2 regions of the Streptomyces sp. NPDC093085 genome follow, and region 2 is predicted to be linked to the other one. Evidence: riboswitches for the same ligand, from Rfam matches in the RefSeq annotation. Region 2 holds a riboswitch; the other holds the start of a gene.
The links. Region 2 has a riboswitch for glycine ahead of gcvT (glycine cleavage system aminomethyltransferase GcvT). Riboswitches for the same ligand answer to the same signal wherever they lie in the genome.

Region 1: linked by a shared signal. The riboswitch ahead of gcvP (aminomethyl-transferring glycine dehydrogenase) and the one ahead of gcvT (glycine cleavage system aminomethyltransferase GcvT) in region 2 are both predicted to bind glycine.

The regions. Positions count from the first base shown of each region.
Region 1 covers NZ_JBFBFB010000002.1:913,760-920,940, forward strand. The annotation lists gene gcvP (aminomethyl-transferring glycine dehydrogenase) at 49-2,934, opposite strand; glycine riboswitch at 3,116-3,213, opposite strand; gene AB0O07_RS10725 (PRC-barrel domain-containing protein) at 3,327-3,725, shown strand; gene AB0O07_RS10730 (DNA polymerase IV) at 3,620-5,203, opposite strand; gene AB0O07_RS10735 (MerR family transcriptional regulator) at 5,329-5,820, opposite strand; gene AB0O07_RS10740 (bifunctional nuclease family protein) at 6,080-6,553, opposite strand; gene AB0O07_RS10745 (MerR family transcriptional regulator) at 6,607-7,181, opposite strand, start outside.
Region 2 covers NZ_JBFBFB010000006.1:181,756-188,936, reverse strand. The annotation lists gene AB0O07_RS19580 (enhanced serine sensitivity protein SseB C-terminal domain-containing protein) at 35-829, opposite strand; gene AB0O07_RS19575 (enhanced serine sensitivity protein SseB) at 1,172-1,906, opposite strand; gene AB0O07_RS19570 (AAA family ATPase) at 1,967-2,683, opposite strand; glycine riboswitch at 3,005-3,102, shown strand; gene gcvT (glycine cleavage system aminomethyltransferase GcvT) at 3,263-4,432, shown strand; gene gcvH (glycine cleavage system protein GcvH) at 4,568-4,945, shown strand; gene glyA (serine hydroxymethyltransferase) at 4,998-6,266, shown strand; gene AB0O07_RS19550 (L-serine ammonia-lyase) at 6,474-7,181, shown strand, end outside.

The sequences.
Region 1 (7,181 bases), on a different contig from region 2:
TACACCTGGTACGCCCCGTACGCCCGGTGCCGTACGCCCTCGTGCGCGTCAGTGGTCGTACGCGTCCACCGGCGGGCACGAGCAGACCAGGTTGCGGTCGCCGAAGGCGCCGTCGATCCGGCGGACCGGCGGCCAGTACTTGTCCGCGGCCGGCACCCCGGCGGGGAAGACCGCCTCGGCGCGGCTGTACGCGTGCTCCCACTCCCCGGCGAGCGCGGCGGCCGTGTGCGGGGCGTTGCGCAGCGGATTGTCGTCCGCCGGCCACTCACCCGACGCGACCCGCTCGACCTCGCCCCGGATCGCGATCATCGCCGCGCAGAAGCGGTCGATCTCGCGCAGATCCTCGCTCTCGGTGGGCTCGATCATCAGGGTGCCCGCCACCGGGAACGACATCGTCGGCGCGTGGAAGCCGTAGTCGATCAGCCGCTTGGCGATGTCGTCGACGCTGACCCCGGTCGCCTTGGAGAGCGGGCGCAGATCGATGATGCACTCGTGCGCCACCAGCCCGTTGGGGCCGGTGTAGAGCACCGGGTAGTGCGGTTCGAGACGCTTGGCGATGTAGTTGGCGGCGAGCACCGCGACCTGCGTGGCCCGCTTCAGCCCCTCGCCGCCCATCAGCCGTACGTACGCCCAGGAGATCGGCAGGATCCCGGCCGAGCCCCACGGCGCCGCCGAGATCGGCCCGACCCCTGTCGCGGGCCCGGCGGCCGGCTGGAGCGGGTGGTTGGGGAGATACGGGGCGAGGTGGGCCCGTACGCCGACGGGGCCGACGCCGGGGCCGCCGCCGCCGTGCGGGATGCAGAAGGTCTTGTGCAGGTTGAGGTGCGAGACATCGGAGCCGAACCGGCCCGGCTTCGCCAGCCCCACCAGCGCGTTCAGGTTGGCGCCGTCCACGTACACCTGGCCGCCCGCGTCGTGCACGGCAGCGCAGATGTCACCGATGTGCTCCTCGAACACCCCGTGCGTGGACGGGTAGGTGACCATCAGGACGGCCAGTTCCGCGCCGTACCGCTCGATCTTGGCGTGCAGGTCCTCGATGTCGACATCGCCGTCCTCGCCGGTCCTGACGACCACGACCCGCATCCCGGCCATGACCGCGCTCGCCGCGTTCGTGCCGTGCGCGGAGGACGGGATGAGGCAGACGGTGCGCCCGGTGTCGCCGTTGGCCCGGTGGTAGGCCCGGACGGCGAGCAGCCCGGCCAGCTCGCCCTGGGAACCGGCGTTGGGCTGGAGCGAGACCGCGTCGTACCCGGTCACCTCGGCGAGCCGCTCCTCCAGTTCACGGATGAGCGTGAGATAGCCGCTCGCCTGCTCGGCCGGGGCGAAGGGGTGCAGCGCCCCGAACTCGGGCCAGGTGACCGGCTCCATCTCGGTCGTCGCGTTGAGCTTCATCGTGCAGGAGCCGAGCGGGATCATCCCCCGGTCCAGCGCGTAGTCCCGGTCCGCGAGCCGGCGCAGGTAGCGGAGCATCGCGGTCTCCGAGCGGTGCTCGTGGAAGACCGGGTGGGTGAGGTAGCCGTCGGTGCGCAGCAGCCCGGCGGGGAGCGCGTCGTCGGTGGCCGCGTCCAGCGCCTCGATGTCGCCCTGGACCCCGAAGGCCGTCCACACGGCGGTGAGATGGGCGCGCCCGGTGGTCTCGTCGCAGGCCACCGAGACATGGTCGGCGTCGGCCTGGTGGAGGTTGACCCCGCCCTCGCGCGCGGCGGCCACCACCTCGGCGGCCCGGCCCGGCACCCGGACGGTCAGCGTGTCGAAGTAGGCGCCGTGCACGGTCTCCACCCCGCCCGCCCGCAGCCCGGCGGCGAGCACCGCCGCGTACCGGTGGGTGCGCCGGGCGATGGCCCGCAGCCCCTCGGGGCCGTGGTAGACGGCGTACATGCCGGCCATGACGGCGAGGAGCACCTGCGCGGTGCAGATGTTGCTGGTGGCCTTCTCGCGGCGGATGTGCTGCTCACGGGTCTGGAGGGCGAGCCGGTACGCCTTGTTCCCGTCGGCGTCCACGGAGACCCCGACGAGCCGCCCGGGCAGGCTGCGGGCGAACTTCTCGCGTACGGCCAGGTATCCGGCGTGCGGTCCGCCGAACCCCATGGGGACACCGAAGCGCTGGCTGGTGCCGACGGCGATGTCGGCGCCCAGCTCGCCGGGGGGCGTGAGCAGCGTGAGGGCGAGCAGATCGGCCGCGACGGTGACGACCGCGCCGAGCTCCCTGGCCTGCTCGATCACGGGCCTGAGGTCCCGTACCGCCCCGGAGGCACCCGGGTAGGAGAGCAGCACCCCGAAGACACCGCGCTCGGCGATCTCCGCGGGGATGGCCTCGCTCAGGTCGGCGACGACGACCTCGACACCGGTCGGTTCGGCGCGGGTGCGGATCACGGCGACCGTCTGGGGCAGGGTGTCGGCGTCGACCAGGAAGACACCGTCCTTGACCTTGCCGACGCGCCGGGAGAGCGCCATGGCCTCGGCGGCGGCGGTGGACTCGTCGAGCAGCGAGGCGCCGGAGGTGGGCAGCCCGGTCAGCTCGGCGACGACGGTCTGGAAGTTGAGCAGGGCCTCCAGCCGGCCCTGGGAGATCTCGGGCTGGTAGGGCGTGTACGCGGTGTACCAGGCCGGGTTCTCCAGGACATTGCGGAGGATCACCGGCGGGGTGAAGGTGCCGTAGTAGCCGAGGCCGATCATCGGGGTGAGGACCTGGTTGCGGTCGGCGAGCGAGCGCAGCTCGGCGAGGACCTCGGCCTCGGTACGGGCGCCGGGGAGGCTCAGCCGCTCGGCGCTCCTGATCGCGTCGGGCACGGCGGCGTCGGTCAGCTCGTCCAGCGAGCCGTAGCCGACCTGCGCGAGCATCTTGGCCTGCGCGCCCGTGTCGGGGCCGATGTGGCGCTGCTCGAAGGGGATGCCGCGCTCCAGATGGGCGAGCGGGGTGCGGTGGGCGTTCATTGCGGAGGCCTCCTGGTCTGTCACGACCTGCGGGGGCACCTAGGCGCGGGTGCCCGGAACGGGCCTCCCCCTCTGTCATCTCGACCTGAGAGCTTCACCGGCCCGTGCGGGGGACCGGCTTTCACCGTCGGTGAGAGCGGCCGCCGCATGGTCCGGCGTCCGCCCTGCTTTCCAGAGTGACCTCGTCCGCGCGGTACGGGGGCCTGAGAGATTCCGGGGAGGATTTGCTCCTTCGGCGCCTCCGGCGGGCTTGCCGGAGAACTCTCCCGCACGGGGTCAACAGCCGCTGGCAAGCCTACCAGCGGGGTGTTCCGGACAAGTTTCGAGTGGCCGTCGCCCGCGTTCTGCCCTTTCGTAGCGTGTACGAGCAGTTGCGACCCGTTGGAGGGAACGTGGAAACCGAAACCGATCCGCGCAGCCTGATAGGACGCAAAGCGTACGACCGTGACGGCCGTAAGTTCGGCACGGTCGACGAGGTCTATCTCGACGACGCCACCGGTACGCCCGAATGGGCGGCCGTCCGTACCGGACTCTTCAGCCGGGACGCCTTCGTCCCGCTCGCCCCCAGCACACTCGCCCCGGAGGGACTCCGGGTCCCGTTCGAGCGCGCGTTGATCAAGGACGCCCCGGACTTCGGTGTCGGCCGCCATCTCTCGCCCGACCAGGAGCTCCAGCTCTACCACCACTACGGCCTCGCCCTCCCGGATCCGGAGTCGCCGGAGGACCCGGCGGCCTTCTCCGACCGGGACGCCGAGCGCGACTTCGGACGGCTGGCGGGGCACGACGACTGATCCGCGCCCGGACGCCCCTGGTGTTCCCCGTCCCCGTGGCGTGGCATCGCCGCCTCGGCGACCGGGGGCACCAGGGGCAGCGGCTCGGAGAGCTCCAGCGCGGGGTCGTCGGCCCAGAACGTCCGTACCCGGCCGGGCGCGGATCCGGGCTCCTCGAACCGTACGGTGACCCGCCGTACCCCGCTGCCCTGCACCCAGCCCGCCCCGAACTCGGCGTGCCGCACATCGTGCCCGGCCGGGAACCGCCGCTCCGCGGGCGCCGCCACGGGCTCCGGAGACCCGGGCAGGCCGTCCCGTACGGTCCCCGCCGCGCCCCCGTCCGCCGCGCCCCGTACCGCCTCCCCCGGCGCCGGGCCGTCCGTCCGGCCGCCGTCCCCGCCCGCGGCCTCCCTCGCGGCCCGCTCCTCGGCCGCCGCCTGCGCGAACAGGTCCTCCTGCGTGTAGTCGGCGAGCCCGCTCACGCCCACCCCGAGCAGCCGTACGCCGCCCGTGGTGTCCACGGACTCCAGCAGCCGGCCGACCGCCTCCCGCACCACCACAGGGTCGTCCGTGGGGCCTCTGAGCGTCTCCGAACGGGTCAGGGTGGAGAAGTCGTACCGGCGCACCTTGAGGACGACGGTGCGCCCGGAGTGCCCGGCCTCCCGCAGCCGCCGCACACACCGCTCCGCGAGCCGGTCCACCTCCGTCCGCACCCGTACCCGGTCGTGGAGGTCGGTGTCGAAGGTGTCCTCGACCGACACCGACTTGGTCTCGCGCTCGGCGACCACGGGCCGCTCGTCATGGCCCAGCGCCATCCGGTACAGCGCGGCCCCATGGGCCTTGCCGACCAGCCGGACCAGCTCGTCCTCGCCCGCCTCGGCCAGCTCGGCGACCGTGGTCATCCCGGCCCGCCGCAGATGCTCGCCGGTCGCCGGCCCCACCCCGGGCAGGGTCCGCACCGTCAGCGGCCCCAGCAGCTCGCGCTCCGTGCCGGGCTCGATCAGGACCAGGCCGTCCGGCTTGGCCCGCTCCGAGCCGATCTTCGCCAGCATCTTGGAACCGGCGAGCCCCACCGAGCCGCTGAGCCCGGTCAGCGCCCTGATGTCACGGCGCAGCCGCTCGCCCACCGCCCGCGCCGAGGCCGTGTCGATGGCGGCGCCCGCCTCCAGGTCCACGAACGCCTCGTCCAGGCTCAACGGCTCGACCAGCGGCGAGAGCCTCCGCAGCAGCTCCATGACCTGCTCGCTGACCGCGCGGTAGAGGGTGAAGCGGGGGATGAGATACGCGGCGTTGGGCGCGAGCCTGCGGGCCTGGGCCATCGGCATCGCCGAGTGCACCCCGAAGCGCCGGGCCTCGTAGGAGGCGGTCGAGACCACGCCACGGGGCCCGAGACCGCCGACGACCACCGGTTTCCCGCGCAGGCTCGGCTTCGCCGCCTGCTCGGCAGCGGCGAAGAAGGCATCCATGTCCAGGTGGAGGACGGTCGGCGCGGTTCTCACCCCACCGATGCTGCCTCACGCCACTGACAATCGGCCCCGGACGCGACAGCGGGGCCCGCGAACCTCCTGTTCGCGGGCCCCGCCGGTCCTCCGCCGGCCCTTTGCCGGTCCTTCGTACGTCCTGCTCAGCCGGCCCGGTCGCGGCGTCTGCGGGCGGCCAGTTCGTCGGCCGGGTTGTTCCCGATCAGGGTCTCGCCGGTGTCGATCCGCTCCCCGTGGAGCTGGGAGAGGGCGGCCTCGACATCCCGCCACACCACGCCGACGGCGATACCGAAGACCCCCTGGCCGCCCTGGAGCAGCGAGACGACCTCGTCGGGCGAGGAGCACTCGTGGACGGTGGCGCCGTCGCTCATCAGCGTCATCCGGTCCAGGTCGCGGAAGCCGCGGTCACGCAGGTGCTGGACCGTCGTCCGGATGTTCTGGAGCGCGACCCCGGTGTCCAGGAACCGCTTCACGATCTTGAGGACGACCACGTCCCGGAAGCTGTAGAGCCGCTGTGTCCCCGACCCGTACGCCGGCCGTACGCTCGGCTCGACCAGCCCGGTCCGTGCCCAGTAGTCCAACTGGCGGTACGTGATGCCCGCCGCCGCGCACGCCGTGGGTCCCCGGTATCCCACCGTCTCCGCCCCGAGGCCGGTCGCGCTGGTGTGAAGCGGATACGGACCGCCCGCCGCCGTACCGTCGCCGCTGCTTCTCACGCCGACCCTCCGTCCTTGACCTGCCTTGTCGAAGGTAGGCAGTCACCCGGGGTGCGTCAACGATCGCCACACTCGCCACGCCGAGTGATAATCACCCTGAGTGTGGTTTCGCGTGTCCCTTTTCGGGGAAAGGCTCACCGAATGCGTCGGCGGGGCCCGGCGCGGCGGCCGCCGTCGCTCACTGGCTGTTGGTCCCGAAGTCCTCCGGAGAGATCTGGTCGAGGAATTCGCGGAACTTCTCCACCTCGTCCTCCTGCTCGTCCGGGATGGCGATACCGGCATCGTCCAGAACCCCGTCACTGCCGTAGATCGGCGTGCCCGTGCGCAGGGCGAGCGCTATGGCGTCGCTCGGCCTCGCGCTCACCTCGACCCCGCTCGCGAAGACCAGCTCCGCGTAGAAGACCCCTTCGCGCAGATCGGTGATCCGGACCTCGGTGAGCTCCTGTCCCACCGCCTCCAGCACGTCCTTGAAGAGGTCATGGGTCAGCGGCCGGGCCGGGGCCATGCCCTGCTGGGCGAAGGCGATGGCGGTCGCCTCCCCCGGTCCGATCCAAATGGGGAGGAACCGGTCGCCTCCCACTTCACGCAGGAGCACGATCGGTTGGTTGGAGGGCATTTCCACCCGGACACCCACAACGTCGAGCTCGTTCACACAGCAACCCTAGGACGTGCCCGGCAGGTTTGGGTAGTCGGACTCCCCCATGATCAGTGCGGAGCGGCTCCCAGAGCACTCCTGAGCAGGGCGGCGTGGAGCCGCGCGAAGAGGTCGGAAAGCTCCTGGGTGGTCGCCTCCGCATGGGCTCTGGTCTGCGGATTACGGTGGCGCCGCAGCGGCGCGACGACCTGCTCGACCACTCCGGCCTCCCGCTCGGCCGCCGCCTTCATGACGCGCAGATGGCGCGGTTCCAGGCCGAAACCACCCAGTTCCGAGACGAGTTTCGCCACCGTCACCGCCTCCGCGTCGTACCCGCCGTCCGGCAACGGCACGATCAGGCCGTACGCCTCCCACGCGGCCAGCGCCTCCGCCTCCGCCCCGGCCGCGGCGAGCAGCTCCTCGCGGCCGATCCGGGGCGCGGTGACCGGACCGGGCTCCCGGCCGTCCCGGGCGCCGGCTCCGCCGGGCGGGGTCCGCCGGGATCCGGGCAGGGATACGTCCTCACCGCGCTCCAGGGCGTCCAGGTGGCCCTTGATGACCTTCAGTGGCAGATAGTGGTCCCGCTGCATCCGCAGGACGCGAGCGAGCCGCTCAAGGTCCTCCACGCTGAATTTCCGGTACCCCG
Region 2 (7,181 bases):
GAGCACTCCCCCCGTTCCTCCCCTGGCCGTGCGCTCAGTATGCGCGCGAGGCGGGGGGCGGGTAGCCGTATCCGGAGGACTGGACCGGCGCCGCGTGCGCCGCGTGCGCCTCCCGGTCGTAGAACGGACGGGCGTTGGCCCGCAGCCACATCGTGATCGGGTCGTACTCGTCGGACATGGCGACGGTGGAGACCGGCAGCCCCTCCGGTACGGCGGCGATCGACTGCCGCATCATCGTGCGGACCGAGTCCACGGAGGCCTGCCCCGTGTCGTACAGGTCGAGCCCGATCGCCAGATACGGGGCGCCGAGCGCGGGCTGCACCCAGGCGCGGCGCAGCGCCCGCACGGCCGGGGTGCGGTGCGCGTTCTGGGTGAGCAGGGCGTAGAACTGCGGGAGCTGGATGGCCGGTTCGGAGAGCCGCAGCGGCCCGGCCGGCATCCGGTCGAGGCCGGTGGCGATCCGGCGCAGATCGAGCCAGGGGATGCCGAGACCGCCGCCGGGGGCGTGCGGATTGAGCCAGATCCCCCAGCGGTCGGGGTAGAGGGCGCGGGCGATGTCGCGCCCCGAGACCACTTCGTGCGCCCGGGTCCAGCCGCTGGCGGAGAGCTCGTGAGCGGAGGTGACACAGGGCGCGTAGCCGAGCCCGTCGACCTCCATGTTGCCGTACTGGGCGTCGGGCGAACCGGCCCGGCCGTGCCAGAGCAGCATCCAGACGCTGTCGTCGGCGAGCGCCTGGAGCAGCGCCTCGTACGCGTCGTACCGTCCCGGCGTCACCTGGCGCAGCATGTGCTCGACCTGCCCGGCCGCCGCGGTGCCTGACGCGCTCACTCTGGGTCCCGCCCCTCGTTCGATCCACCATTCGTGCCGCTCCCCGGCGCCGCCCCGCCGCCACGGGACTCCCGCGCACCGGGGCCCCGGGGAGGACCCGCCGCGCGGGCGGTGCGCCGGCCCGGCCATCAAACCAGCTTAGGCGGCTGGCCTGACACCGACTTGACGGCGGGTGTACGTGCCGCATAGGCGGGAACATGCGGTACGGCTGGTTCCGGCCCCGGAGGCCGGGGTTGTGGCGGTGATGTGCCCGCGAGTACGGCTCATACCCGCCCGGGCCGGTCGTACCCCTGCTTTCCGCCACCAGGTCGGCAACGGTTCGGACGCGTTCGCGGGGACGGTTCAGGACCGTTCGTAGAAGGGCCTGACCTTGCCGAGCATCCACTCCCCGACCGGGTCCTGCGTCAGGTCGAGCAGCAGCAGATTGACCGGCCAGCCGACCGGCACCCGGCCCAGGGCACGGCCGAGCGCGTCCATCGGGGCGTTGCGGTCGGCGGCCTCCCAGGAGGAGAGCTGGACGCCGATGAAGAGGACCGGCGGCTCGCCCTCGACGCTGGCGAGGGCGCGGCGGGCGGTGGCCACCGTGCCGGTCGCCGCGAACTCGGCGGAGGCGGCGGAGAGGAAGTCGACCGGGTCCTCCTGCCAGTCCGGTTCGAAGAGCCGGACCCGGCCCCCGCTGGCCGGGCCGTCGAGCGGCGTACGGCCCACCCGGCAGAGCTCGGCGACGGCGAGCGGCGGCAGCGGGGCGCCGACCGCGCCGCCGGGGTTGATCGCGATGCCGAGCTGCGGGGGCAGCCCCCGGGCGAACTCACGGGCGGGCGCGACGGTGCACGGCATGTGCTCGCCGACGCAGCTCAGGAACTGCCCGCGGGAGCTGAAGACCGGGACGTACGGGGCACCGTCGATCTCCATCGTGGGCAGATCGAGCGAACCGCTCTCGGGCCCGCCCCCGTTCGGCAGCGGCACCCAGATCTCGCTGCGCCCGAGCACCTCGACCAGCCGCGCGCCCGCCGCGTCGTTCCCGAGCGAGGCCGAGAGCACCTCTTCCAGCTCGTTGCCCGGCCATGCCGTGTTCACCACGGTTTCCCCTCCACCCACGTACTTCCACCCACGTATTTCCGCTTTCTGCGCCAGACCTTAATGCCGTACGGGGCCGCCCGTGTCCCCCCGCGACGGCAGCGGCAGGGCCGCCGGGAGGAAGGCGATCCGGCGCAGCGCGGCCGCCGCGTCCCGGTCGAGGAGCACGGCGGAGGCGCACCCCTCGGGGGGCCGGCCCGCCGCCGTCCCGGCGAGCAGCCGGGCGACGGCGCCCCGGTGGCGGGCGAAGGCGTATCCGGAGACGCCCCGGCCGCGCTCGCGCTGGCCCGCGCGGGCGGTCTCCGGCGGGACGTCCAGCACCAGCAGGTGGAGCCGCCGGCCGCGCGCCCTGGCCTCCCGGGCGAGCCAGTGCCGTACCCAGGTCTGCGTCCCGCAGTCGTGCACGACCAGGGAGGCGCCGGAGCGCAGGGCGCGCCCGAGCCCGGCGTAGTGCGCGGCCCGCACCAGGGGGCGGTAGACGGCGTACGGCAGCGAGGGCGGCAGTCTGCGGGCCCAGCGGTCCCGGGTGTCCTGCGAGTCGATGGCGCCGGCGGGGACGGCGCGCCGCATCAGGGTGGACTTGCCGCTGCCGGGCAGCCCGGAGACGACCACCAGGTCCCCGGCGTCGAAGTGCAGGTCGAAGGGGGGCGCGCCGGGGCCGCCGCCGGGCCCCCGGCCGCGCAGATCGCGTACGGCGGGCGGGCCCGGGTGGTCCACGCCCCCGGCCGTGGCGCACGCGCCGGCCGGGGCGCACGCGCCGCTCCCCTGCGGGATCATCGCCGCCCCCCTGTCACCTAAGTCGTTCACATCCATCGGTCAGCTCGATCCGCCCGGTCGCACCGTCTCCCGGCCCCTGCCCGGGCCCGGAGCCTGGCCCGGGCCGGTGGCCCCTGCCCGCCAAGTGTAAAGAATTGGCAATCTCTCCCCGGCTCTCTCCGGTGTCCCCGATGTGAGAATGCGGTGTGAACCCCTCGCACGCCCCGCCGTACGCCTCGCGCGCGCCCCGCCCCACGACCCCTCGCGCGCGCCGCGACCGCCCATGCGATGATGTGGCCGCCAACCCGATGTACCAGCTGGACCAACTGCATACCGGCCGTTTGAATCCGCGCGGGAGAGTCCCGGTCACCCTGTGCACCGGGCGCCGAAGGAGCAAGTTCCTCCCTTGAATCTCTCAGGCCCCGAACCGCGTGGACGAGGCAGATCTGAAAAGCGGGCCGTACCACCGGCGTTGTGGCCGCGGCTCCACCCAAGGTGCAAGTCATGACCTCCCTTACGGAGGGTCGTGACGAACCTCTCAGGTTCCGATGACAGATGGGGAGGACCGTCCTCGTCCTATGCCCTGGGAGCCACCCCGCGATGACCGATACGCCCCATGCGACCCATGCCACCCCGGCCGGTACACCCGGCGGGACCCCGCGCCGTACCGCCCTCGACGCCACCCACCGCGCGCTCGGCGCGACCATGACCGACTTCGCCGGGTGGGAGATGCCGCTCCGCTACGGCAGCGAGCGCGAGGAGCACCTCGCCGTCCGCACCCGCGCCGGGCTCTTCGATCTCTCGCACATGGGCGAGATCACCGTCACCGGACCGGAAGCGGGGCGCTGCCTCGACCACGCGCTCGTCGGCGACCTCGGCGCCCTCGCCGTGGGCCGGGCCCGCTACACCATGATCGTCCAGGAGGACGGCGGCATCCTGGACGACCTGATCGTCTACCGCCTCGCCGAGGACACGTACCTCGTCGTCGCCAACGCCTCCAACGCCGGGACGGTGCTCGCCGCGCTCACCGACCGCGCCGCCGCCTTCGACGCCGCCGTACGCGACGACCGCGACGCCTACGCCCTGCTCGCCGTCCAGGGCCCGGAGTCCCCCGGCATCCTCAAGGCGCTCACCGACGCGGACCTCGACGGGCTGAAGTACTACGCGGGGCTGCCCGGCACCGTCGCCGGGGTCCCCGCCCTGATCGCCAGGACCGGCTACACCGGCGAGGACGGCTTCGAGCTCTTCGTGGCCCCCGAGCACGCGACCGCGCTCTGGCAGGCGCTCACCGAGGCCGGCGCGGGCGCCGGGCTGATCCCCTGCGGGCTCTCCTGCCGGGACACGCTCCGCCTGGAGGCGGGGATGCCGCTGTACGGGAACGAACTGTCGGCCTCGCTCACCCCCTTCGACGCGGGCCTCGGCCGGGTCGTGAAGTTCGGCAAGTCCTCCGGCGACGGCGCCTTCGTAGGGCGTACGGCGCTGGAGGAGGCGGCCGCGCGGGCCGCGTCCGCGCCGCCCCGCAAGCTGGTCGGCCTGATCGCCGAGGGCCGCCGGGTGCCGCGCGCCGGCTACCCGGTGGTCGCCGGCGGCGCCGTCGTGGGCGAGGTCACCTCGGGCGCCCCGTCGCCGACCCTGGGCCGGCCGATCGCGATGGCATACGTGGACGCCGCGTACGCCGCGCCCGGGACGGCGGGGGTCGGCGTCGACATCCGGGGCACGAGCGAGCCGTACGAGGTCGTGGCGCTCCCCTTCTACCGCCGCCCGAAGTAGCCCCGGGCCACCGCCGCCCGAAGCAGCCCCGGGCCCGCTCGCCCTCTCCCCCGGGGGCCGGATCCGCCCGGGGCCGTCTCGCTCCGTAAGACACCAGTTCCGCACCACTCCCCCGCGTACAGGAGAATTCAGGTCATGAGCAACCCCCAGCAGCTTCGCTACAGCAAGGAGCACGAGTGGCTGACGGCCGCCGAGGACGGCGTGTCGACGGTCGGCATCACGGAGTACGCGGCCAACGCCCTCGGCGATGTCGTGTACGCCCAGCTCCCCGAGGTCGGTGACTCCGTGACCGCGGGCGAGACCTGCGGCGAGCTGGAGTCCACCAAGTCCGTCAGCGATCTGTACGCCCCGGTGACCGGCGAGGTCACCGAGCGGAACCAGGACGTGATCGACGACCCCTCGCTGGTGAACTCCGCGCCCTTCGAGGGCGGCTGGCTGTTCAAGGTACGCGTCACCGAGGAGCCGGAGGACCTGCTCAGCGCGGCCGAGTACGCAGAGTTCTCCGGCCAGTGATGTGACGCCGCTCACCACGCCGACCCCGCACCAAGAGACCCCAGGGACCGTGATGTCTTCGAAGTCGCTTCTGAACGCCTCGCTCCACGAGCTGGACCCCGATGTCGCCGCCGCCGTCGACGCCGAACTCCACCGCCAGCAGTCCACCCTCGAAATGATCGCCTCGGAGAACTTCGCGCCGGTCGCGGTCATGGAGGCCCAGGGCTCCGTACTGACCAACAAGTACGCCGAGGGCTACCCCGGCCGCCGCTACTACGGCGGGTGCGAGCACGTCGACGTGGTCGAGCAGATCGCCATCGACCGGGTGAAGGCGCTCTTCGGCGCCGAGCACGCCAACGTACAGCCGCACTCGGGCGCGCAGGCGAACGCGGCGGCGATGTTCGCGCTGCTCTCCCCCGGCGACACGATCATGGGGCTGAACCTCGCGCACGGCGGGCACCTCACCCACGGCATGAAGATCAACTTCTCCGGCAAGCTCTACAACGTGGTCGCCTACCACGTGGACGGCGAGACCGGCCAGATCGACATGACCGAGGTCGAGCGGCTCGCCAAGGAGTCCCGGCCGAAGCTGATCGTGGCGGGCTGGTCGGCCTACCCCCGTCAGCTCGACTTCGCGGCGTTCCGCCGGATCGCGGACGAGGTCGGCGCGTATCTCATGGTCGACATGGCGCACTTCGCCGGTCTGGTCGCGGCCGGGCTGCACCCCAACCCGGTGCCGCACGCGCATGTCGTCACCACGACCACGCACAAGACCCTCGGCGGTCCGCGCGGCGGCGTGATCCTCTCCACCAAGGAGCTGGCCAAGAAGATCAACTCCGCGGTCTTCCCGGGCCAGCAGGGCGGTCCGCTGGAGCATGTCATCGCGGGCAAGGCGGTCTCCTTCAAGGTGGCGGCCACGGAGGAGTTCAAGGAGCGCCAGCGCCGCACTCTGGAGGGCGCCCGCATCCTCGCCGAGCGCCTCGGCCAGGCGGACGTCACCGAGGCGGGCGTCTCCGTCCTCTCCGGCGGGACCGATGTCCACCTGGTCCTGGTCGACCTGCGCGACTCCGAGCTCGACGGCCAGCAGGCCGAGGACCGGCTCCACGAGGTCGGCATCACCGTCAACCGCAACGCCGTCCCGAACGACCCGCGCCCCCCGATGGTCACCTCGGGCCTCCGGATCGGCACCCCGGCGCTGGCCACCCGCGGCTTCACGGCGGAGGACTTCACCGAGGTCGCGGATGTCATCGCCCAGGCGCTGAAGCCCGCGTTCGACCGGGAGGCGCTGGCGGCCCGGGTCACCGCCCTCGCCGCGAAGCACCCGCTGTACCCGGCCCTGTAACCCGTAACCGACCGGGCCGCACCCCCGTCCGTACGGGCTGAAGCACCGCCGGGGCACCGCGCCGCACCGACCACCACCCGGGAACCACCCCGGGCCAGGCCGGCACGGCCCGGTGCCCCTCCCCTTGCGAAGCCCCTCTTCTCCCTTCTCCCGGACGACCCGCACGCCCGCGACGCTCACAGCTCGCCCCCGCCCTAAGGAGTCCCCGTGGCCATCTCGGTCTTCGACCTGTTCTCGGTCGGCATCGGCCCGTCCAGTTCCCACACGGTCGGCCCGATGCGGGCGGCCGGCCTCTTCGTACGCCGCCTCAAGAACGAGGGCCTGCTGGCACACACGGCCTCCCTCCGGTGCGAGCTGTACGGCTCCCTCGGCGCGACCGGCCACGGCCACGGCACCCCGAAGGCGGTGCTGCTCGGCCTGACCGGCGACTCCCCGCGCACCGTCGACGTGGAGAGCGCGGACGACCGGGTGGCGGAGATCCGCGCCTCCGGGCGGCTGAACCTGCTCGGGGCGCACGAGATCGCCTTCGACGCCGACGAGGACCTGGTCCTGCACCGCCGCACGTCCCTCCCGTACCACGCCAACGGCATGACGGTGGCCGCATACGACACCGAGGGCAGAGCACTCCTGGAGAAGACGTACTACTCGGTGGGCGGCGGCTTCGTCGTCGACGAGTCCGTCCTCGACGAGGGCACACCGGGCGAGACCCGCATCAAACCCGACGACACCGTGCTCAAACACCCCTTCCGCACCGGCGACGAACTGCTCCGCCTCGCCACCGACACGGGCCTGTCGATCTCCGCGCTGATGATGGAGAACGAGAAGGCGTGGCGCACGGAGGACGAGATCCGGGCCGGCCTGCTGGAGATCTGGCGGGTGATGCAGGCGTGCGTCTCGCGCGGCATGTCCCGCGAG